2 linked regions of the Kineococcus endophyticus genome follow. The protein of the gene in region 1 interacts with the protein of each later gene in a pairwise test. Links are inferred from orthologs where the notes say so. Each region holds a gene or a part of one and is shown on either strand. Other genes may lie near its edges.

Region 1 (3,520 bases):
CCCTGCGGGGCGACCGCCATGACGCCGCGCAGCGCGAGGTGCTCCCCCGCCGCGACGGCGTCGGCGACGCGCAGGACGTCGTCCCCCACGGCACCGCCACGACCCGCGTCGACGTCGAGACCGAGCCCCGCGGCGAGGTCGACCTGGACGAAGCAGCCGACCCGGCGGCCGGCGTGGGCGGCCCCGGCCTGCAGGGCCGCGGCCAGGCGGGTCCGGTCGACGGAGTGCACGACGTCGGCGTAGCGCGCGACCGACCGCGCCTTGTTGGTCTGGAGCTGGCCGACGAAGTGCCAGCGCAGGTCGAGGTCGGCCAGCTCCGCCGCCTTGGACGACGCCTCCTGGTCCCGGCTCTCCCCCGCGTCCGCCACGCCGAGGCCGGCCAGCCGGCGCACGTCGTCGGCCGGGAAGAACTTCGTCACGACGACGAGGGTGAGGTCGCCCGGGTCACGGCCGGCGGCCCGCGCCGCGGCGGCCGTGCGCTCGCGGGTGCGCGCCAGCCCGGCCGCCAGCTCCTCGGTCCGGTTCACGCGAGCACCACGACGCCGGCCGACCGGCCGGTGCTCCCGTCGCGGCGGAACGAGAAGAGGTCGTCGTGCTCGACGGTGCAGCGGCCGAGGTCGCGGGCGGGGACGCCGAGGGCGTCGAGCTGGGACCGCACCCCGGCGGCGACGTCGACGGCCGCCGTCCCCCACCGCGTCCGGGCGCGGGCGGCGGGGACCTGCGCCGCGACGTCGTCGGCCATGGCCTGCGGGACCTCGTAGCAGCCGCCGCAGACGGAGGGGCCGAGGGCGGCGAGGAGGTGGCGAGCACCCGCCGACCGCATCGCGGCGACGAGGGCGGGCACGACGCCCGCGACGAGACCGGGACGACCGGCGTGGGCGACGCCCACGAGACCGCCTCCGGCGTCGGCGAGCAGGACCGGGACGCAGTCGGCCACGACCACGGCCACGGCGATGCCCGGGACCCGGGTGAACAGGGCGTCGGCCTCGGGGGCCGTCGCCGGCGGGCTGACGACCTCGACGACGTCCGCGCCGTGCACCTGGCGGGGCACGACGAGGACGTCCGCACGGACGCTGCGCCGCAACGCCTCGCGGTGCGCGGCGACGCGGGCGGGGTCGTCCCCGACGTGGTCGCCGAGGTTCAGCCCCGCGAAGGGGGCCCGACCGGTGCCGCCCGCGCGGGTGGTGAACCCGCCGTGGACGCCGGCCGGCAGACCGGCGTCCAGCAGCGGGACGGTGCTCAGGGGTGCGTCGGTAGCCACCTCAGCGGACCGTGCGACTCACTTGAGGAAGTCGGGCACGTCCAGGTCGTCCTCCTCCGGCCGGGGCCGGCTCGGACGACGGGCGGCCGCGGTGTCCTGCGGCAGCTCGATGATGCGCGGCACCTGGACCGGGTCCGGCGACGGCACGACCTGGGGCGCCTGCTGGGCGTACTGCGGCTGCTGCTGCGGCTGCTGCTGGGCCGGGGCCGTCGGCTGGGCCTGGGTGTACTGCGGCGTGGGCGCCGGGGCCTGGTAGCTCGGCGCCGGCTGCTGCTGGGCAGGCTGCTGCTGCGTGTACTGCGGCTGCGGGGCGTACGTCGGCTCCGGGGTCGCCGGGCGCGTGGTGCGCGGGGGCACGGCGCTGGCCGGGACCGGGCGGCCGGAGACCTGGCCGAGCGCGCGCTCGTCGCGACGGCTCTTCGGGGTGCCCGCGTCGAAGCCCGCGGCGATGACGGTGACGCGCACCTCGTCGCCGAGGGCGTCGTCGATGACCGTCCCGAAGATGATGTTCGCCTCGGGGTGCGCGGCCTCCTGGACCAGGCGCGCGGCCTCGTTGATCTCGTACAGGCCGAGGTCGGAACCGCCCTGGATGGACAGCAGGACGCCGTGGGCGCCATCGATGCTGGCCTCGAGGAGCGGGGAGTTCACAGCCGCCTCGGCGGCGTGGATGGCGCGGTCGTCCCCGCGCGCGGACCCGATGCCCATGAGGGCGGACCCGGCGCCCTGCATGACCGACTTCACGTCCGCGAAGTCGAGGTTGATCAGCCCCGGCGTGGTGATGAGGTCGGTGATGCCCTGGACACCGGACAGCAGGACCTGGTCGGCCGACTTGAAGGCGTCGAGGATGCTGACCGTCTTGTCCGAGATCGACAGCAGCCGGTCGTTCGGGATGACGATGAGGGTGTCGACCTCGTCGCGCAGCTCGGCGATGCCGCTCTCGGCGGAGTTCGCGCGGCGGCGGCCCTCGAAGACGAACGGGCGCGTCACGACACCGATCGTCAGGGCGCCGAGCGAGCGGGCGATGCGGGCCACGACGGGCGCGCCGCCGGTGCCGGTGCCGCCACCCTCGCCGGCGGTGACGAAGACCATGTCGGCGCCCTTGAGCACCTCCTCGATCTCCTCGGCGTGGTCCTCGGCCGCCTTGCGGCCGACCTCGGGGTCGGCGCCGGCGCCGAGCCCGCGGGTGAGTTCGCGGCCGACGTCGAGCTTGACGTCGGCGTCCGACATCAGGAGCGCCTGGGCGTCGGTGTTGACGGCGATGAACTCGACGCCCTTGAGGCCGACCTCGATCATCCGGTTGACCGCGTTCACACCACCGCCGCCGACGCCGACGACCTTGATGACCGCTAGGTAGTTCTGCGGAGCTGCCACGGTGGTTGCCTCTCGCCTCTTTCGCCTGGTCTGTCCGTGCTGCGAAACCCTGACCCTCAAGTAGAGGGTCAACGTTATGTCACGTTCTGCTGGGTGGTGACCGTAGGGAGCCGGACGGGGCAAAGGCAACCGATGGCGCGGCGTGTCGCGACAACACGTCGATCGGATGCGGATCGGAGGGCGACTACCACGTTCCGTCGACCTGCCCGGACGGTGCGTGACGTCCTGCGGGGCCGGCCCGGGCCGCGCGGTGGGATCGTCGACGCAGCCGGCTCACCTGGTGAGCGCGCTGCGTCGACGATCCCCCCTGGTGGCGGGGACTGGCCGACGGAGCGGCCGGGTCAGGGAGTGACGGCGGGGGCGTCGGGGGCGGAGACGTCGACGGACCGCGCCGCGGCCACCGTGGGGTCGGCGAGCATCCGCAGGAGCACCTCGGCCTTGCGCTCGGGGCGCGACGCGTCACCCCACACGACCGTGGGGCCCTTCGCCAGGCGCAGGGTGACGGCGTCCGGGCCGGTCGCGGAGATCGACGCGACCTCGCTGCGCACCTGGTCGCCGAGCGAGGCGTTGACCGCGATCGCGGCCTGCAGGGCGGCGCTCCCGGCCTTCGCGACGTCGACGTCGAGCGTGGGCACCCCCGCCGGTGCGGCGTCGGCGTGCACGAGCACGTTGCCGTCCCCGTCGACGAGGTCGACTCCCCCGGCGGTCGACGGGACGGCCGCGACGGCCTGGCGTTCGTGCACCGCGACGACGAGCGTCGACGGCCAGGACCGGGAGACGTCCACGCTCTGCACCAGCGGCAGCGCGGCGAGACGGCGCGACAGCGAGCGGGCGTCGACCCGGGCGAGCGGCGTCCCGTCGACACCGGCGAGGATCCGCTGCACCGCA
Region 2 (3,533 bases), on another replicon or contig:
GGACGTCGGCGCGACGACCCGTCGTCCAGGCCGACGGGTCCTCGTTGCCGGACCAGCTGGACCCGGCCGGCCTGGAGGCGTGGGCGACCGGCCGACTGACCGGGCTGAGCGACGCCGAGCTGCGCCGGACCGTGGAGGTCTTCCTGGCCCACCACGGCGCCCGCCAACCGGCCGCGGACGCCCTCGGCGTGCACCGCAACACGCTGCGGCAGCGGCTGTCCCGGGCCGAGCGCCTGCTCGGGGTCTCGCTGGAGGACCCGACGGACCGGGCGGAGGTGTGGCTGGCGCTCGTCACGACCCGCGCGCACGCGGAGTGAGTGGCCGCCTGCCAGACTCCCGTCGTGGCCCTGGACCCCGCCGACCTCCCCGCCTCCGCCCTGGAGTTCCTCGCCGAACGGCACCTGGCGACGCTCACGACGCTGCGGGCCGACGGCTCGCCGCACGTCGTGCCCGTCGGGTTCACCTTCGACCCGGGAACGCGGGAGGTCCGGGTCATCACCTCGGGCACCTCGCGCAAGGCCGTCCACGCGGCCCGCGGGTCGCGGTGCGTGGTCTCCCAGGTCGACGGCCGGCGCTGGCTGTCGCTGGAGGGGCCCGGCCGCGTCCTCGACGACCCGGCCTCGGTCCGCGACGCCGAGGAGCGCTACGCCGGTCGCTACCGGACGCCGCGGGAGAACCCGGCCCGCGTCGTCGTGGTCTTCACCGTCGACCGCGTCCTGGGGTCCGTCCCGCCGTGGGAGTGAGCGCCGTCGGGGTGAGGGTCAGCGGTAGCTGACCATCAGCTCCACGACGCGGTCGAGGAAGGCGTCCACAGGCGCCTCCCTGTACCCGCGCGCCCCGCGCCGCGGTCGGAAGAGCGCGTCCCGGACGTCGTCGGCGGTGAGGGTGCGCGACCCGCGGAAGTGCTGCACGAGCAGCTCGCACAGGTCGTCGACGTCGCGCGGGTGGTAGCCGCGGCGCAGACCCCGGGCGCGGGGGAAGCGCTCCCCGCGACGCTCCTTGAGCCGGCCCGCGACGGCCTGGCCGAGCGCGGAGCGGCGGTCGGTCCAGGACCGCTGGTCGTCCTGGGCCAGCGCGTGCGACCGTTCCCGCTGGGCCAGCGCGTCCTCGACCTCGGCGAGCCGCGCGTCGGTGTCGCCCACGTCGTAGCCGCCGAGCTGGGACCCGAACCCGACGGCCCGCACCTGGGCCGAGGCGACCCGGCCCGCCGGCAGCGCCGTCGCGAGGTGGTCGAGGAAGAGGTCGACGTCGGCGACCTTGTACCCCCGTCGCAGCGCCGCGGCGCGGGCCGGGCGCTCCCGGACGAGCTGCTCGACCGGGACCGTGCCGTTGCTCACCGCGTCGCTGGTCACGCGGTCGGCTGCTCGGGGCCGATCGCGGCCAGCTGACCGCAGGCGCCGTCGATCTCGCTGCCGCGGGTGTCGCGGACGGTCGTCGGGATGCCCCGCGCCTCCAGCGCCGCGACGAACGCCTTCTCCACGGCCGGGTCGCTCGCGGTCCACTTCGAGCCCGGGGTCGGGTTCAGCGGGATGGGGTTGACGTGCACCCAGCCGCGCCCGCGGGCGTTCAGCAGCTTGCCGAGGCGGTCCGCGCGCCAGGCCTGGTCGTTGATGTCGCGGATGAGCGCGTACTCGATGCTCACGCGCCGGCCCGTCGCCTCGAAGTAGCGGCGGGCCGCGTCCAGGGCCTGCGCGACGTTCCACCGCTGGTTGATCGGGACGAGGTCGTTGCGCAGCTCGTCGTCGGGGGCGTGCAGGCTCAGGGCCAGCGTCGCGGCGATGCCCTCGCCGGCGAACTTGTCGATGGCCGGCACGAGCCCGACGGTCGACATCGTGATGCCGCGTGCGGAGATGCCGAGGCCGTCGGGGGCGGGCTGGGTGAGCCGGCGGACGGCGGCGACGGCGGACTTGTAGTTGGCCAGCGCCTCCCCCATCCCCATGAAGACGACGTTGCCGACGCGGCCCTCGCCGCCGGGGACCTCTCCGCGGGCCAGGGCGCGCGAGGCGGCCGTGACCTGCTCGACGATCTCGGCGGTGGACAGGTTGCGCGTCAGGCCGGCCTGGCCGGTGGCGCAGAACGGGCAGTTCATGCCGCAGCCGGCCTGGCTGGAGATGCAGAGGGTGTCGCGGTTCTTGTAGCGCATGAGGACCGACTCGACGAGCGCGCCGTCGTGCATCCGGTACAGCGTCTTGACCGTGGTGCCCGCATCGGCCGTGAGCGTGCGGATCGGCGTCAGCAGCGTCGGCAGCAGCGCGTGCGCGATGCGGGACCGGCTGGCGGCCGGCAGGTCCGTCATCTTCTCCGGGTCGTCCTCGAGGCGCTCGAACCAGTGCGTGGCGAGCTGCTTGCCGCGGAACGCCTTCTCCCCCAGCTCGACCATCGCGGGGCCGCGCTCGGCGGGCTCGAGGTCGGCGAAGTGGCGCGGCGGCTTGCCGCGGCGCGGGGCGGACATGACGAGCTGGCCCGGGCCGGCGGGAGCCAGCGGGAGCGGCTCGCGCGGAGGCCGGCCAGGGCCCGCGGTCGCTGGGTCCGGGGAGACGGGGGTGGGAGTGGACATCACTCCCCATGGTACGGCGCCTGAGGTCGAGGGGGTCAGGGCCCGAGGAACCACAGGAGGAGCAGGTGCACGACGGGGGCCGCGGGCAGCAGCGAGTCGAGCCGGTCCATGACGCCGCCGTGCCCCGGCAGCAGGGTTCCCATGTCCTTGATGCCGAGGTCGCGCTTGAGCATCGACTCCGACAGGTCCCCGCCGATGGCCACGACGACCGTGACGGCGCCCAGCAGGACGCCCTGCCACCAGGCCGCGCCGAGCGCCAGCGGCAGGGCGACCGCCCCCGCGACCATGCCGATGACGAGCGAGCCGGCCGAGCCCTCCCACGACTTCTTGGGGCTGACCGAGGGGGCCATGGGGTGCCGGCCGAAGAGGACACCGGCCGCGTAGCCGCCGACGTCGCTGGCGACGACGAGCAGGACGAAGACGAGGACGCGCCAGGCGCCGTCGCTCGCGGCGAGCATGAGCATCGCGAAGCCGGCGAGGAGCGGACCGTAGGTGACGACGAAGATGCCGCCCGCGACGTCGCGCACGGGCGGGACGCGCACGGGTGAGCCGTGGTCACCCCCGTCGTCGACGAGGCGGTACACGACGACCGCCGCCACCGTCAGGGCGTACGCCGCGAAGAGCGTCTCCCCGCCGCCGAGGTAGGCGCCCGGCACCATCGCCAGGGTGCCCACCGCGGGTGGCAGCACGGGGATGCGCAGGTGCCGCGCCCGGAAGGCGCGGACCATCTCGACCGTCCCGTACAGGACGGCGGCGCAGACCAGGACGCCGAAGGCCTCCCGGCGGACGAACAGGCTGGCGACCAGCACCCCACCCATCGCCACCCCCATGCCGATGGCGGCGGGGAGGTTGCGCCCCGCCCGCCGCGGAGGGCGGGCGGTGGACGTCGTCTCGCTGGTCACCGGCACGCTCAGACGGCCAGCAGCTCGGTTTCCTTGTTCTTCAGGAGCTCGTCGACGGCGTCGACGTGCTTCTT

Evidence for each region. The genes of interacting proteins can lie anywhere in the genome.
Region 2: the proteins of ftsZ (region 1) and rlmN interact in binary tests that used the Escherichia coli proteins (3 or more experiments, as listed by UniProt). The link is inferred for Kineococcus endophyticus from one-to-one orthologs.

What each region holds. Positions count from the first base shown.
Region 1 is NZ_JBFNQN010000001.1:400,464-403,983, reverse strand. What follows is about bases 457-3,322. They hold ftsZ (cell division protein FtsZ), read right to left. Parts: upstream 2,633-3,322; coding sequence 1,280-2,632; downstream 457-1,279. Other genes in these bases: AB1207_RS01900 (cell division protein FtsQ/DivIB), read right to left, coding at 2,974-3,322; pgeF (peptidoglycan editing factor PgeF), read right to left, coding at 524-1,261; AB1207_RS01915 (YggS family pyridoxal phosphate-dependent enzyme), read right to left, coding at 457-527. Also shown: more of AB1207_RS01915, read right to left, coding at 1-456; more of AB1207_RS01900, read right to left, coding at 3,323-3,520. UniProt on the Escherichia coli protein: Essential cell division protein that forms a contractile ring structure (Z ring) at the future cell division site. The regulation of the ring assembly controls the timing and the location of cell division.
Region 2 is NZ_JBFNQN010000005.1:204,884-208,416, forward strand. What follows is about bases 454-3,332. They hold rlmN (dual-specificity RNA methyltransferase RlmN), read right to left. Parts: upstream 2,558-3,332; coding sequence 1,349-2,557; downstream 454-1,348. Other genes in these bases: AB1207_RS08750 (TIGR03618 family F420-dependent PPOX class oxidoreductase), read left to right, coding at 454-743; AB1207_RS08755 (DivIVA domain-containing protein), read right to left, coding at 762-1,352; AB1207_RS08765 (phosphatidate cytidylyltransferase), read right to left, coding at 2,593-3,332. Outside these bases: AB1207_RS08745 (PucR family transcriptional regulator ligand-binding domain-containing protein), read left to right, coding at 1-317; more of AB1207_RS08750, read left to right, coding at 342-453; more of AB1207_RS08765, read right to left, coding at 3,333-3,459; frr (ribosome recycling factor), read right to left, coding at 3,468-3,533.